One region of the Paenibacillus sp. FSL P2-0322 genome, then DNA from elsewhere that is predicted to be linked to it. Evidence: riboswitches for the same ligand, from Rfam matches in the RefSeq annotation. Region 1 holds a riboswitch; each other region holds the start of a gene.
What was found. A riboswitch is a leader RNA that binds a small molecule or an ion and turns the genes downstream of it on or off. The one in region 1 is predicted to bind cobalamin.
Positions count from the first base shown of each region.

Region 2: it holds a riboswitch for cobalamin, as region 1 does, so the genes downstream of both, metE (5-methyltetrahydropteroyltriglutamate--homocysteine S-methyltransferase) here and MKY24_RS26140 (ABC transporter substrate-binding protein) in region 1, are expected to answer to the same signal.
Region 3: it holds a riboswitch for cobalamin, as region 1 does, so the genes downstream of both, MKY24_RS07105 (cobalamin-binding protein) here and MKY24_RS26140 (ABC transporter substrate-binding protein) in region 1, are expected to answer to the same signal.
Region 4: it holds a riboswitch for cobalamin, as region 1 does, so the genes downstream of both, cobJ (precorrin-3B C(17)-methyltransferase) here and MKY24_RS26140 (ABC transporter substrate-binding protein) in region 1, are expected to answer to the same signal.

Region 1 covers NZ_CP150243.1:5,906,653-5,910,651, forward strand. Annotated here, with positions in the region: gene nikB (nickel ABC transporter permease) at 1-476, opposite strand, end outside; gene MKY24_RS26140 (ABC transporter substrate-binding protein) at 492-2,072, opposite strand; cobalamin riboswitch at 2,289-2,493, opposite strand; gene MKY24_RS26145 (nucleobase:cation symporter-2 family protein) at 3,182-3,999, opposite strand, start outside.
Region 2 covers NZ_CP150243.1:5,686,175-5,690,173, reverse strand. Annotated here, with positions in the region: gene metE (5-methyltetrahydropteroyltriglutamate--homocysteine S-methyltransferase) at 1-1,293, opposite strand, end outside; cobalamin riboswitch at 1,453-1,649, opposite strand; gene nrdG (anaerobic ribonucleoside-triphosphate reductase activating protein) at 1,826-2,323, opposite strand; gene MKY24_RS25175 (anaerobic ribonucleoside triphosphate reductase) at 2,320-3,999, opposite strand, start outside.
Region 3 covers NZ_CP150243.1:1,621,066-1,625,064, forward strand. Annotated here, with positions in the region: gene MKY24_RS07100 (histidine phosphatase family protein) at 1-706, shown strand, start outside; cobalamin riboswitch at 828-1,022, shown strand; gene MKY24_RS07105 (cobalamin-binding protein) at 1,231-2,238, shown strand; gene MKY24_RS07110 (iron ABC transporter permease) at 2,235-3,281, shown strand; gene MKY24_RS07115 (ABC transporter ATP-binding protein) at 3,278-3,999, shown strand, end outside.
Region 4 covers NZ_CP150243.1:5,657,799-5,661,797, reverse strand. Annotated here, with positions in the region: gene MKY24_RS25060 (endospore germination permease) at 1-294, shown strand, start outside; gene MKY24_RS25055 (uroporphyrinogen-III synthase) at 396-1,247, shown strand; gene MKY24_RS25050 (TIGR00730 family Rossman fold protein) at 1,454-2,008, shown strand; cobalamin riboswitch at 2,065-2,252, shown strand; gene cobJ (precorrin-3B C(17)-methyltransferase) at 2,563-3,999, shown strand, end outside.

The sequences.
Region 1 (3,999 bases):
GAGAATAGATAGATCAACAGAAACCCAAGCCAAAAAGAGGGAATCGACGATCCCAGCAGGGCAAACAGCCTGCCCAGACGATCCAGTGGGCCGCTGATTTTTAGCGAGGCAGCCAGTCCCAGCCCCAGCGTAAGCACCGTCATGACGGCAAAGCCCGCAGCAGCTAGCTCCACAGTAGCAGGCAGTCTGTTCCATAGTTCGGCTAGCACGGATTCCTTGGATACATACGAGGTGCCCCAATGCCCCGTGAACACATCTCGCAGCCAGTTCACATATTGAATATGAAGCGGCTCGTTTAAGCCCAGTTCCTGCCGTAGCGTCGTCAACGCCTCCTCAGAGGCAGGGACATTATGCGCGGTGAGCAAAATAGTAGCAGGGTCACCAGGAGCGAGCCGCATCAGTACAAAAGTCAGCGTGGATACAACGAATACAATGATGAGCAGCTGCGCCACACGTTCCAGTATAAAACGAATCATAGGATACGCAGCTCGTTATTCCGTAATATCAGATTGCGCTGTAATGTAGTAATACTCGATCGGATGGGGTGTAAAACCCTCCACCCCTTTTTTCACACCAAACACATTATCAGGATGCACAATGAACGACTGTGGCAAATCCGCATTGATGATATCCAGCGCTTGTAGTGTCACAGCATTACGCTGCGCTGTATCCTTCGCCAGCTTCAAGCTGTTAAGAATACTCTCTAGCGGTTTGGAACTATACCGGCTTACATTGGCTTCGCTTTTCGAAGAATAAAACATGTCCATAAAATATTGCGGCTCTCCTGTATGAGCAGTAAGCATGCTGTACATAGCAAAATCCCAATCGTTTTTGGTCAACGCCTCGTCGATATTTTCCACCTTGCGAATCTTGACTTGGATTCCCTCTTTCAGCAATTGGCTTTGGATGACCTCAGCCATAACGGAGAGCTCTGGACGCTGAGGGAAAGTCAGCAGTGTAACCTCGAACGGCTTGCCTTGCTTAGTCCATGTCCCTTGGGCGTCTTTCTGCCAGCCATCCTTCGTCAACAGCTGCTCTGCCGTTCCGTTCAGCGCTTTACGCTCAACTTTACCGAAGGGAAGAATGCTCGGGAACGGACTGCTTGCTTCCGTACCGAAGCCCCTCATGACGGCGCTCACAATCGATGTGCGTGGAATCAGGCTGTCCACCACCTTACGGTTCGCCGCATCCTTGAATACTGGCGATTCCATATTGTACACGATCATATGGGTGCGTAAGGAGGGAGCCGACAGCACTTGTAGCTTGTCGTTCTTTTTCAGTACCTCTGCGTTATCAACCGGAATATCCGTCGCCACGTCCACCTCGCCGGATTGCAGCGCCATCAGGCGCGAATTCCCATCCGTAATGAACTTCATCGTCGCTTCAGCCAGTCGTGCCTTCTCGCCCCAATATCCGTCATAACGCTCTACGACCAAGGATTGGTCCTTGTTGAATGCTTTGATTTTAAAGGCGCCTGTCATCGCTGGGTAACTCTGCTCATCTTTCATCGATGCCACATCCAGTACAATCGTCGATGGATCAGCTAGATTGGACACCAGCGCCGCGTTCGGCTGGTTTGTCGTGATTTTCAAGGCCAGCGGGCCGCTTACATCAATGGACTTCACATTCAGTAAATCCTTTGCCAGATGGCTTTTCTCGATAGAGCGCAGCAAAGACGCTTTTACACCTGCTGCATCCATACTCTTTCCATCATGAAAAGTGACTTTATCCTGCAAGCTGAACGTCCAAACTGTAGGACTATCCTGCTTCCACTCCTTTGCCAGCCAAGCCACAGGCTCCAGCTTTTCATTCAAACGTACCAGTGTCTCACCTGCACCGGATCGCATCACATCCCAGCTATTATCTCCGTGCGGGTCAACGCCTGACGGTTTCCATGTATACGCCATTACCAGCTTTTTATCTGTCGCTGTTTGTTGTGCTGACGCGTTTTCACCCTTGCCGGAGCTATCCGACGTCTTATTGCTGGCACATCCCGAAAGAGCCATAACTGCTAGCAACAGCATCACCCCTGTACATATCAACCATGAACGCCTGCTACGATTGCTAATCATTCAATGAATCCCCCTCTATCTTGTAAAATCATATAAACCTAACGCAAAACGCGAAAAAAGCATTCCGGACCACTTGATCAGCAGTCAGAAATGCTTTCATTATAAAATGTCATAACTCACCTCGAAGCCAACTCCAAAAACATAGAAGGGATCAGATCGGTTTCAGACATTCCGTATGCAGCACGCCTAACCACCTCCCCAGCATCCCGTGGGTCTGACAGTGATGTCAAAACAGGCAGGTCTCCTGACTCCAGGCGCATCTTTCAGGCCTTCCCGGTTCTTCACAGTTCCAGTGGCTGTTCTGAAAGCTCCAGCAGTATCCTGCTGATGCCTGTATACAGTGGCGGGCCCGTGTCGGAATCAACCGAACTTCCCTTTTAAGTGAACACGCTCAACAACTATCCACATGGTCTCAACAAAACCCCGTACATAGAGTCGTCCGGCTCACACCTGTTTTCTTCCTTTATTTCTTTCCATTACGATCTTATTTTGTTGTCACAGGCTTGTCAATAAATGCTGCACAATATTTTAAATTTGAACGATACAGCGAGATTGAAGGTGATGTCTATTCATTGCGTGCACGAAATGAACGTGCTAAAATTAGGTATAGAGATAATCATCGTGTCCGTATACTAAAAAGAGTCTTCGCCGCGCCAACGGCAAAGACTCTAGGACTTGAAAGGCTGTGGATCACCACCACGGCGCGCTGCATAACTAAATGTTAATGCAAACGAAACCCACCGTTAGGGGCCAACCTAATTACGCGGTGGGTTTTCGCTTGTTCCGAAATTTTCGACGTAGCCAGCGATAAAGTTTACGAATACTAAACACCAGGCTTAGTAACGTAACCATCCAACGCAACACATCGTAGCACGACACAAGGTTGACCATCGGCTTCACCCCCTTTCGGGAAGCTGCACCGTGGTCCGAAAACATCCACCACTATTCAAAATCCATAAGGTAAATTATACCACGGCCTCGCCCACTACTCTAGCAAATTCCTCTAGTAAATAAATCAACTTAAGAGTTAACTTTAGCGCCACTGCACAGTCGGACAGGGTCAATATCTATATGTCCCCAGACGGCAAGGGTTTATTTATCCCTAATCATCAAACCTTCTGTGGAACCTCCTGAACCGTCACGCTTTTGACCGATTCGCCCTGTTTTCTTGTCAAAACGATGTTCAAGACAAGCGCTGTAATCGAACCCGAAACGATACCATTTTGCAACAGCATTTTGGCAAAGCTCGGCAGCTGGTCGAACATTTGTGGCAGAACGGCAGAGCCTAGACCCACGGCAATACTGCATGCTGCGATCAGCAGATTGCTTTCTTTCCGTAGATCCACTTCTGACAGAATAGACATGCCTGATGCAGCGACCGAGCCGAACATGACGATCATCGCCCCGCCCAGCACAGCGTTAGGAATCACTGTCGTTAAAGCAGCCAGCTTAGGCAGCAAACCGAGAACAACCATGATACCGCCCGCAGCAAAAATAACGTTCCGCGATTTGACGCGTGTGAGTGAGATCAGACCCACATTTTGCGAGAAAGCTGTATAAGGAAACGCGTTAAAAATACCCCCAAGCATGATCGCAAGTCCCTCGGAACGCAGACCATTGACGATCTGCTTCTGCTCCACCTTCTGATCAATCGCTTTGCCTACTGCCAGATAAACGCCCGTTGACTCGACCATGCTGACAATATTGACGATAATCATCGTACAAACTGCCATAATGCTAAACTCTGGCTTACCAAAATAAAACGGCTGTGCAACACTCACCCATGAAGCCTCCGCCACGGGAGCAAAATGCACCATTCCCATTCCATAAGCAACCACTGTGCCCGCGAACAAACCAATAAGCACGGAAATCGAGCGCAAAAAGCCTTTTGCCAACCGATTCACAAGCAGAATAACCAGTAGTGTGA
Region 2 (3,999 bases), 220 kb from region 1:
CTGAATCTCACGACGCTCGGCGAAAGGAACGCTGCGTGACAGAGGCTCTTTTGCCAACAGGTCGGCCAGATCGGCAGCTGTCTGTACGCGTGCCGCTGAACTGTTGAAACGGGCTACCGCATCCGCACTTTGCTCAAGCTTGGCGAGTGCGGAAGGATCGTGTTTGCCAAGTGCAGCCGTCAGGACGGCGATTTCCTCCAGCTTTTCATCGGCAAAGGCCAGCGCTTGCACCAGCTCCTTGTCCAGCTTGTGCTCTGCCTCCAGACTGACTGGCACATGCAGCAGACTGCATGATGGCTGTACGATAAGCTGTGCGGCAGTGGTTTGTTCTGCTAACTGACCCAGCAGGGCAGCCACAGCGTTCAGGTCGCTTCGCCATATATTGCGCCCGTCAATAACCCCAGCGCCCAGCGTTTTTCCTTTAGGGAAGCCATGCTGCAATATATGCTGAAGATTTTCGCCATCATCATACACAAAATCAAGACCCAATCCCTGTACCGGAAGTGCAGACAGACGCTCATAATGGTCCAGGCTGCCAAAGTAGGTTTGCAGCATTATATTCAAGGAGGGCGCAGCTTGAGTCAAAGCTTCATAGACTTCCTGAATAATGTCCAAATCCTCTGCCGGGAATGAGGTGGTTAGGACAGGTTCATCGATTTGGACCCACTGAACGCCTTCTGCCGCTAGTTCAGACAGGATACGGGTGTACAGTGGCAGGAAGCTTCGTACGATGGTGGCCAAATCCTTACGATCATAGCCTTTGGATAAGGTAACGAATGAATAGGGGCCGATGAGGACCGGTTTCCCATCAATGCCTAGTTCTTGTTTTGCTTCACGATAAGCCTGTAAGGGTTTATTTTCAGTGAACACCGGGACTGCGTTTGCCAATTCAGGAACGATGTAGTGATAATTGGTATTCATCCATTTGGTCATTTCACTGGCGGTTGCTCCCTTCTGTCCACGAGCGATCCCAAAATACACGGACAGAGGAACCGGACCTGCGGGACGATGGTTGAACCGTTCGGGTACCAGACCGAACATTACAGATGTATCCAGCATGTGATCGTAATAGGAGAAGTCTCCGACAGGAATGCGATCAATCCCCTTGTCACGCTGCTTGCTCAGATGCTCCAACCGTAATCTTTTCATCTCCGTCTGCAGTTCGCTTTCGTTAATGCTGCCGTTCCAGAAGCGTTCCAGTGCTTTCTTCCATTCCCGGTTTTCGCCGATACGCGGATATCCCAGATTACTGCTAATCAAGCCGGACAATTCAGGCCATTCAATAATGGACATGTACTTTTCCTCCTAGTGGGTAGCTGTTTTATTTTTACGTACCAAAAAAGGCATTCTTCCCCCAGAGTTAAAAATAAGTAGGGGAAAGAATGCCTCCGTGATTAAAAAATCAAAAATACGGCGACTGCTCTTAACACCTCCCTATCTTCCGTAGGTACTTGCGATGTTGTTAAAATAGGCAGGTCTCCTGACTTACGGATCATGACTCTCAGCATTCCTTCCCGGTCTGTGGACCAGTGGATATATGAACAGCTGAAAGTTCCCCGTTTACAGTGGCGGGACCGTGCCGGATTTGCACCGGCTTCCCTTTTAAGCCTGATCTGAATAGAACAGACACCTATCTCCAAGCTATGCGGTTAAGGTATGACGAATAATTATGCACTCGTATACTTGTTCACCATCATAAGTGAAACTTACAGGATGCGCAATAGAAACTCCAATGGAAACAGTTAGCTATATGAAAAAAAGACAAGCCTTACCCATGATGGGGACTTGTCTTAGATATATAGCATCTTGCCGGGTAAACTTCGCGTTAAGCCAATGAAACGGTATAGCCTGCCTGAATACTGGCTTTTACATCTACCAGACGCTGGTTGCGACTGCCCCGGAAGGGAAGGGTCAGGTCCTTTTGCTGTTCTACAAAACGACCATCCACAATCACATCGCACAAAAGCGCTAGCTCCTGTCGCTCCTGATCTGTGAGTAAATCTTCATAGACAAAGCCAGTATAAGCCCACACGGTTCGGTCGGGACAGGCCTCGCGGAAGTCACGCACAAATTGCGAGCATTCTGCTGCTGAGAAAAACGGATCTCCCCCGCAGAGAGTCAGTCCGTCCAACAACGGATTATCCATGATGTCACGAATGACTTCCTGTTGTCGTTGGGGTGTAAATGGCTCACCTGCACGGAAGCTCCACGACGCTGGATTAAAGCATCCGGGACAGGCATGACGGCAACCGCTAATAAACACGACAGTGCGCAGGCCGTATCCTTCGTTCAGAGATTCCGGAATGTAGCCACACAAATTCACTTATGTTTCACCCGGTCTCGAACTTCTGCCTGTTTTGCAGCATTAAAGCGAACGGTATAATCTCCTGTCAGATATCCGGTTACCCGACGTAAGCGCTGAAAGTGTGTATGCTCCTCATCTGTGCCGCATTGGGGGCAGCTTGTCCCGATAATCCCTTCATAACCACATTCCGTACAACGATCCACCGGGTGGTTGATAGAGAAATAGCCGATGTTCTGATGCAGCGCGTACTGAACAATTTTAAGAAACGCATCCGGGTTATTCCGCGCGTTACCATCCAGCTCGATGTATGAAATCGCACCAGCGTTGCAGAGGTTATGGAACGGAGCTTCCAAGCTGATTTTACGAGCAGCCGGGAGCGTATAATACACGGGAATATGAAAAGAATTCGTGTAATATTCTCGATCATTTACCTCAGGGATAATCCCGAAATCACGTTGATCCAGCAATGTGAACTTGCCCGACAGACCTTCGGCAGGCGTAGCGAACAATGTAATATTTAAATTGTGATATTCACTCATTCGATCGCAATACACGCGCATGGAAGTGATGATTCGCTGTGCCTCGCGGTATACGAAATCATCCTCCCCGTGGTGTTTCCCGTATAGTGCCTTCATGCACTCAGCCAGCCCGATGAACCCGATCGAAAGCGTACCGTGCTTTAGTACGCTTCCCACCTTATCATCTGGCGCCAGTTGTTCTCCACCTTCCCATACCCCTTCGCGCATCATAAAGTCCGAGGCTTTGGCCGGTTGGCTGGTCTGGATTTGATAGCGATGGATTAGGCCATCCACCGCAATGCGCATAACTTCTTCCAGTCTCGCATCAAAGCGATCACGGTCAGGTGTCAGGCGTTTGCCTGTGCAAATACCATACTCAATGCCAAGCCGCACCAGATTAATGGTATTGAAGGAGAGATTTCCCTTGCCACTCTGCCGGTTTCTACCGAAACGGTCAGAAATGGTGCGGGTACGGCAACCCATTGTCGCTATAATGGTATCCGGGTCATCAGCACGGTAAAAAGGCAAGTTGAAGGTGGCATCCACATTCACAAAATTGGGATACATCCGTCTGCTAGAGCATTCTACTGCCCGTAAGAACAAATCATAATTGATGTCGCCTTCTGCCTGGTTGATTCCCTCTTTGCATTGGAAAATATGCTGCGGAAAAATAGGAGTTTCCCCGCTGCCCAAGCCGCGAATAGTGGCCTCCAGCAGCGATTGAGTAACAAGCCGTCCTTCAGCAGACGTGCACATTCCGTAATTCAGTGAAGTGAATGGAATCTGTCCACCCGCCCGACTGCTCATGGTGTTCAGGTTATGAATGAGCGATTCAGCAGCCTGCCGGGTTTCCGTTTCCGTTTCTTCGCGTGCGAATGCGTATGAACGAGGGCAGACTTCTTGCAAATGGGGATTGGCCATATGTAGTTCGTCGTCAGACAGATGGGATTCTATCTCTTCCTCGAACAACCGAAGTCCCTTGCGCAGATGCTTGCGGAAGGACCGGGCAACGTATGGGGCAAGGTCCCAATCTATTTTATTGGCGGAGACACCTCCGAATTGGCTATTTTGCTGAGATTGGAAAATAATGGCGACCAGTGCCATAGCGGACATAATCGTTTGCGGTGTGCGCACAGAGCCGTTGCCTGTATTGAAGCCGTCTCGCAGTAAACGACC
Region 3 (3,999 bases), 1.8 Mb from region 1:
TCCGAACTCACAGGAGGATAAGGTGCCGTATGATGCTAAAGAAGATCTGCATTGGGACATGGAACTCGTGTTAGTTCGTCACGGCACAACCTTATGGAACAAGGAACGTCGATATCTGGGACACTCCGACTTAGGTTTGCTACCGGGAGCAGAGCAGGAATTAAAGCCTTTGCAAGAAAAATTGCAAGGGCAGTCCTTTGCTCGAATCTATTGCAGCGATTTAATGCGATGTCGCCAGACCTTGCAGATCATTGTGCCAGAATCAGAATTGACGTCTGGAGATTCCCTATCTACTATGTCTCCTATGATGGAACCACGTCTGCGAGAGCTTCATTTTGGCGAGTGGGATGGAAAAACGTATGACATGCTCAAGGATGTGTCTTTGTATCGCGCTTGGATTGATGAGCCACAACGGATAACCCCTCCTGGAGGAGAGTCTTGGACAGATTTTGTGAATCGTCTACGGAAATTTCTTGACTCTCTGTATGAATGGCGTGTTGCTATGGAAGTTCAACCCATGGGTTTGACTGCTGCGCCGCTCTCTGTTTTGGTCGTTACGCATGGTGGCGTAATTCGTCAGTTGGCTTGCATGCTGATACCGGGTCATGATTTTTGGAGTCTGAATCCGAGGCCGGGAGAAGCATTTAGGATTCAATTGAGGCTGGCAGGACGGCACAATTACATAGCAGAAATGCTTCCTCATTAGGTTAGACACCTGCGGATAAAGAGGCTGTTTGGGTTGTAAGCCGCCTCTTTTTAACCTATAATCATCAAGTAAAAGAACGGCTTGACTACCACTTATCAAATATCCAGCAGACGAGGTCGGCGCAGCGTGATGAAACTATGGTTTCCCTTGCCTGCGCTGTTAAAAGGGAAGTCGGTGTGAGTCCGGCGCGGTCCCGCCACTGTAAATGGAAACATGCCCGTTAGTCCTGCTTTATGTGCTACTAAGCATATGAAAGAATTTCAGGACATGCATTTTACCATAAGTCAGGATACCTGCCCGTCCGCCTGTCACCATAGTCCTTCGAGGAAAGGATGACGTGTTCGCAGTGACTGTCCATGCGGAAAGAAGCTGCCGCCTGCGCACGATCTGCGCTAACGTGACCCCTGTGTCCTGATATGAGGATGCGGGGGTTTTTTGATAGGAAAAGAAGGCTGGATTTAGAAGATATCTGATGATGTTCAAGTAACGCTCTTAACGATTTTTTTTATGAAGGGGTGCAAATCATGGCAGGAAAAAAAATAAAGGTTTGGACAACAGGTCTATTGGTTCTGATTTTGGCAGTTGTGCTGAGTGCATGTGGCGCTAATGGGAAAAATGCTGAAAATAAAGAGAACCAGAATTCTTCACAGCAGCCGGGACAGACCGTAACCGCACAAGAGCCTCCGGGCAAAACAGTTTACCCACTCACAGTTAAGGATGCAACAGGACAGGAATTTACATTCAAAAAAGCGCCGGATAAAATCGTTTCCGTCTCCCCGGCAGAAACCGAGGCGCTGTTCGCCATCGGGCTGGATAAGGAAATTGTCGGTGTCTCCGACTACTCTGATTACCCAGAAGCAGCTACGAAAAAGCCTAAAGTGGGCGGTATTATGAAACCGAACGAAGAGGCGATCATTGCTGCTAACCCGGAAGTCGTTTTTGCAGGGATATCACTTAGTGAACAGGCTACGACCAAGCTGCGCGACATGGGAATTATGATTTTTAAAACGGAACCGAAGACAGTTGAAGATGTCATGGCTAACATCGAATTGTATGGGAAAATCACCGATCATCAGAAAGAAGCGAGAGCGGTGACTGACAAGATGAGAGCAGATGTAGCTGAAGTGAAAGAAGGAATTAAAAATATCGGTAAAGGTCAGAAGCTGCGGGTATACGTCGAGTTTTCACCAGGCTGGACAGTTGGTAAAGGCGAGTTTATGGACGAGCTGATCACGTTAGCGGGCGGCGAAAATGTAGGTGCCACGCAGAAGGGGTGGTACCAAATTAGTGAGGAAAATATTATTGCTGCGAACCCTGACGTGATTTTGTACAGCAAAAGTGTCAAGGACGACAAAACTGGTCAAACGCTCGGCGAAATCATTAAAGCTCGCAGTGGATGGGATCAAATATCGGCTGTTCGCCACAACCGGGTGTTTGCCGTGGATGATAATTTGATCAGTCGTCCGGGTCCACGTGTAACGGAAGGTCTCAAGGAAGTGGCCAAGGGCGTGTATCCTGAAATTTTCAAATGAACCGTAAACTGATCGGCTTTGGAGGAACAGGTCTTGTCCTGCTGTTACTGACGCTGCTGCTCTGTCTTGGCATCGGCTCGGCCAAGCTTCCGGTCAGCCAGATCACGGGCATTCTGGTTAACCACCTTCCATGGTTAGGCGATACGTTTACACCGGATTGGAATACATCCTCAGAGCAAATTATTTTGAAGGTCAGATTGCCACGAGTGTTACTGGGAATGTTGGTAGGAGCAGCGCTGGCGCTGGCGGGAGCCGGATTTCAGGGTGTGCTGCGTAATCCTTTGGCTGATCCGTATACACTGGGGGTATCCTCGGGGGCTTCGGTAGGAGCGGCAGTACTGATTTATTGGGGCCTTCAATTTTCATTTGTTGGCATATGGACGCTGCCGTTAGTGGCATTTACGACCGGAATGCTGACGCTGTGGATGGTGCTGACGTTGGCACGGGAAGGTAGAAAAATCCCGACACAAAGTCTCATTTTGTCGGGTGTGGTGATGCAATCCTTTCTGGGGGCGGTTGTTTCCTTTCTGACAGCCATGTCGAAGGAGACGGTCAATGAAATATTGTACTGGACGATGGGAAGTCTTAGTCTGCGCGGTTGGTCATATACAGGAATCCTTTTACCTTATGTGGTCATAGGACTGGTATTTCTATGGAACCGGGCACGTGTGCTGAATATTTTGGCTTTGGGTGAACGTCAGGCGGCTCACATGGGAGTTCATGTAGATGCGACGAAGCTATCTGTTCTGATCATTTCCACGCTGCTGACAGCAGCCGCTGTCTCGGTATGTGGAGTGATTGGCTTTGTGGGACTCGTTGTACCGCATATCATTCGTCTGGTGACAGGGCCTGATTACCGGATGATTGTTCCATTATCTGCGCTCGGTGGAGCTATTTTTATGGCTTGGGCAGATACGGCGGCTCGCACGTTGTTAGCCCCCACGGAAATTCCTCTGGGCGTGATGACGGCCTTTGTTGGGGCACCGTTCTTCGCATATCTCCTGTACCGGAACAAGAAGCTGCGCAGGGGGGAAATGCTGTGACAGAACAAAGTGAATCACAGAAGGTACGTGATCGGGCGTTAGAGGTATCGGGTCTAACACGTGCCTATGGAGAGTTCCATGCGTTAAAGAATATAAGCTGGAGCGTCGACGAAGGAACTTGGTGGGGGATTATTGGTCCGAACGGCAGTGGAAAATCCACCTTGCTGCATTTGCTTTCCGGTGTAGATCAGCCAACTTCGGGAAACGTTCATATCTATGGCAAAAAGGTCGGTAGCTACAGCAGAAAAGAGCTTTCCCGACTCATAGCCGTACTCCAACAGGAAGGGCTTCCTCCAGTGGGATACACCGTCAGGGAAGTCGTAGAAATGGGACGTTTTCCTCATCAGGACTGGCTAGGCAGGGAAAAGGGTGTTGATGTGGAGGCGATCACGAATCGCGTGCTGGAGCGATTGGGTCTTACCACGTTGGCGGACAGAACATTGGACCGCTTGAGTGGGGGACAGCGACAGCGTGTAGCTTTGGCAAAAGTAATGGTGCAGGAGCCACGAATATTGCTGCTGGACGAGCCTACGACCTATCTGGACTTGCGCTATCAGCTTGAATTTATGGAACTGCTGGCAGATTGGCGCCAAGAAACGGGTGTGACGATCATTGCTGTCCTGCATGATCTTAATTTGACGGCCCAGTTTTGCGACGATTTGCTTGTACTTAAGGATGGAATGGTTGAAGGTTTGGGAGCTTCATCGAAGTTATTAAC
Region 4 (3,999 bases), 250 kb from region 1:
AAGCGTATGTTTGCCCATGCATGGGGAAGTCTGATGGTTTGGCCCGTAGGTTTGTTGGGTTACGTCTGCTCGTTTATGCTGTTCTCCAACATCGTGCAAATTTATGATTTCAGCCGGGAGTGGACCGTGGTGATGATCATTTTTTTTGTTATCATGCCCTTGTTGCTATGGATGTTGCTCCGATCCAAATCTAAAGGAAGAGGCGGAGATGATAAGCCATTTAACGGAGAGCGGGATAGCAGTAGTCAGAAAGAAAGCCAGCATGGAGGCAGAACAGGACACGACCACTTATAAGATTACTGTATTTATCGGAAAAGTAATTCTTATTTGTCTTTTACCCCTCTGATTGTATACTTGGTAGAAAGAAATATGACTTCTACAAGGGAGGCAACAGAATGGCACAACGCATGGCAGGTAAGAGAGTCGCTCTTGCTGGTCCCCGTAAGGCAGAAGAAATGGCGCTGCTAGTTGTGAAGATGGGGGGTGAGCCAGTACAGCGCCCGGCCCAGGGCACCGTTTTTTTGGATGATATCGAGCTGCGCAACGCTGTTGTATCGTGGGTGAAGCACCCTCCAGACTGGTACATCTTCACGACAGGAATGGGGCTGGATGCCTTGTTCGATATGGCAGAGGATATGGGCGTGGCCGAGCAGATTATGGAGTTGCTGCAATCCTCCAACATTGCAGCGCGGGGCTACAAGACGGTCAATGGACTCAAAAAGCGTGGCTTTACGCCAGCAGTACGAGACGAGGACGGAAGTTTGATCGGATTGACAGGAGCTTTCGCCCCATACGATCTGAAGGGGAAGGAAGTATTGTTGCAACTGCATGGCGATCCAGCTCCACGGTTGGTAAAGTGGCTGGACGAGCAGGGGGCAGTGACCCGCCAGGTACTTCCTTATAAGCATATCCCACCTGAGGAAGCAAAGTTGCAGGCGTTACTGGAGGATATTATCCATCGTAATGTTGATGCTGTTACGTTCACAAGTGGTCCGCAAATCCGATTTTTGGCCCAATATGCCAGAGAGCAAAATCGAATCGAGGATTTACTGGAAGCTTTTCGTGAGGATGTGATTGCTGTATCCGTAGGGAAGGTGACTGCACAGTCCATTGTGGAAGAAGGGATTGACCGAGTCGTGTTTCCAACCGAAGAGCGCATGGGCGCGATGATGGTGGAGCTGGGCAAATATTTTGAACATAACGATTCGGTGCATGGCTGTGGTCTGAAGATCGTGAATGGTCATTGAAATGAGATAGAAATTATAAATGCAGTATGCTAAAAAATGAACTTATATTTTGGGATACAGAGTAAAATAAAGATAAGGGCCTACGAGGTCTTTATCTTTTTTTGTTGGACATGCATCGACAAAGATTTTTGTTATAGCGAAAATGTTTATCTAATATAATGAATAAGTTTCGATGCATGATACTTAGGACAGGAGCTGAGACGTTAATGAATTCTATTTGCGTATTTGCCGGGTCCAGACCTGGACATTCATCGGTATATGTTGAGGCTGCAGGCAAGCTGGGGGAAGCCATGGCTCGCCATCATATCCGTCTGATCTATGGTGGCTCTAGCAGGGGGCTGATGGGAGAGGTGGCGGATGGAATGCTGGCGGGTGACGGTCAGGTCACTGGCATTATGCCCACCCTGTTATTTGATGCAGAGATCATTCATCGGGGAGTTACCGAATTTATTGAGGTAGCAAGCATGCATGAGCGTAAAGCGGCAATGAGCGAGATGGCCGATGCGTTTATCGCCCTTCCGGGTGGCTTGGGAACCTTCGAGGAGCTATTCGAGGTATTGTGCTGGGCGCAAATCGGGATTCATCGCAAGCCGATTGGGCTGCTGAATGTGAATGGATATTTTGACCCGTTAGTAGAAATGGTGCGTCATAGCGTGCAAGAAGGGTTTACCGGGGCCGAGCACCCAGCGTTATTAAGTATCTCTGCGGACCCGGACGAATTGCTACATATGTTAAAAAATAAAGCAGAGAACTTGAAATAAAGCGTTTTTCGTGCTTGCACAACTGATTGAGGCAAGGTTATGATAAGACCCATAATCAAATAGCGGACAGACAAGGTGCCTTTGCGGTTGAGCAAAGGGTAACAGGGAATCGGGTGCAAATCCCGAGCGGTCCCGCCACTGTAAGGAAGAGGATTTTTTAAAATGGTCACTCGTGAAAAACGGGGAAGACGAAAGAATCCGTTGATGCCAAGCCAGGAGACCTACCTTGATCTGTATGCACCGTTAACCTTCGCGGAGAGGATGGGTGTACGAAATCAGGAAATCAGGCACACGTTGCTTTTTCCATGTTGGCTAGAGGTTTGCGTGGATTTGAACGTGCAGCAGCGTTTGAAGCGTAAACAGTCAGATGGAAAACAACGGCAGGCTGGAGGAAGACAAATAGTGTCTTCTTACGCTGTTTGTTCGTCTGATGAGAGATGCGTACATAGAAACCCCATCCGGGCAGGATGGGGTTTTTTCGAGTTACACGATGTGCATAAATCATTGAAATAGATAGCATAGCTGCCCTGAAAAGGATGAATAGGAGGAGCACGATGAGCCCATTAGGAAAATTGCTGGTGATTGGATTTGGACCAGGAGATATGGAACATATCACAAAACGGGCGCTGGATGCGCTGGCCGAAAGTGAGGTCATTATCGGCTACAATACCTACGTTGATTTGATCCGTCCGTTGTTGAACGGACAGGAGATTGTACGCACAGGAATGACAGAGGAAGTGAGCCGTGCACAGGAGGCGGTTCGCCAAGCAGAGATGGGCAAGAAGGTAGCTGTCATTTCCAGTGGAGATGCGGGAGTCTATGGTATGGCAGGGCTGGTGTATGAGGTGCTGATGCAAAAAGGCTGGCGACGCGAGGACGGGGTTGAGGTAGAAGTCGTACCGGGGATCTCGGCTATTCAGTCCTGTGCATCACTGTTGGGGGCGCCAGTTATGCATGATGCGTGCACGATCAGTCTGAGTGATCATCTGACCCCATGGGAAACGATTGTGAAGCGCGTAGAAGCAGCGGCTTCGGCCGATTTTGTGATTGCATTATACAACCCGCGCAGTGGTCGGCGTACCCGCCAGATTGTGGAGACGCAGTCCATTTTGCTGCGTTACCGCGATCCGCAAACTCCAGTCGGGTTGGTGAAAAGTGCTTATCGTGAACGTCAGCAAGTTATTGTAACGACGCTGGAAGATATGCTGAACCATGACATTGGGATGCTGACGACTGTAATCATCGGCAATTCCTCGACGACAGTGTATGACGGCTTGATCGTGACTCCGCGCGGATATCAGCGCAAATACACATTAGATGCGACCGAGCAGGCACTCAAGCCGCACCAGCGTCTCCGCACGGAAGCGGAGCCGTGGTCGCTGGGCGCACAAGAGGATACACCGCAGGCAAGCGCAGCCCCGACTACGCCCGCTGGACCCTCCGCGAGCGGCGCTGCGGTTGCGACGCAGGCACGCCCGCAAGCGATGGCTGCCGTGCAGGCAACGAATGCTGTGCAAACCGGCGCAGCCCCAGCATCGCTGGCGGCAGAGGCACTAAGCCGCCTCGCTGTCGGCGGCAAGCTGCCTGGCGCAGCCAACGCTCGCTGGAGCGGGCAAGCGCCTACCGCCGAGAGCACCGCCGGAACGTCAGCGGTGGCCGGAGCGGGGGCTACGGCTGGAATGGCGACAGGCGGCTTTGGCAAGCCTGCGCTGTTTGAGGTGGGCGTTTCCCCGGGTGTGGGAAACAAGAAGTTCACCGCTCGTCAGATGGCGCTGCTCGCCGAGGTAGCGGGTGATGACGGCGAGCTGGAATACACGCCAGATCATCAGATCGTGCTGCGCGTGCCGTGTGCAGACCCCGAGGAACTGGTCGGACGGCTGCGGGATGAACGATTCATTGTCATGCCGATTGGCGATGTGTTTAAGGTGAAGGCGTGCGACTTCTGTAATATGGAGAAGGATGACGCTGTACCTGTGGCTGAGCATCTACAG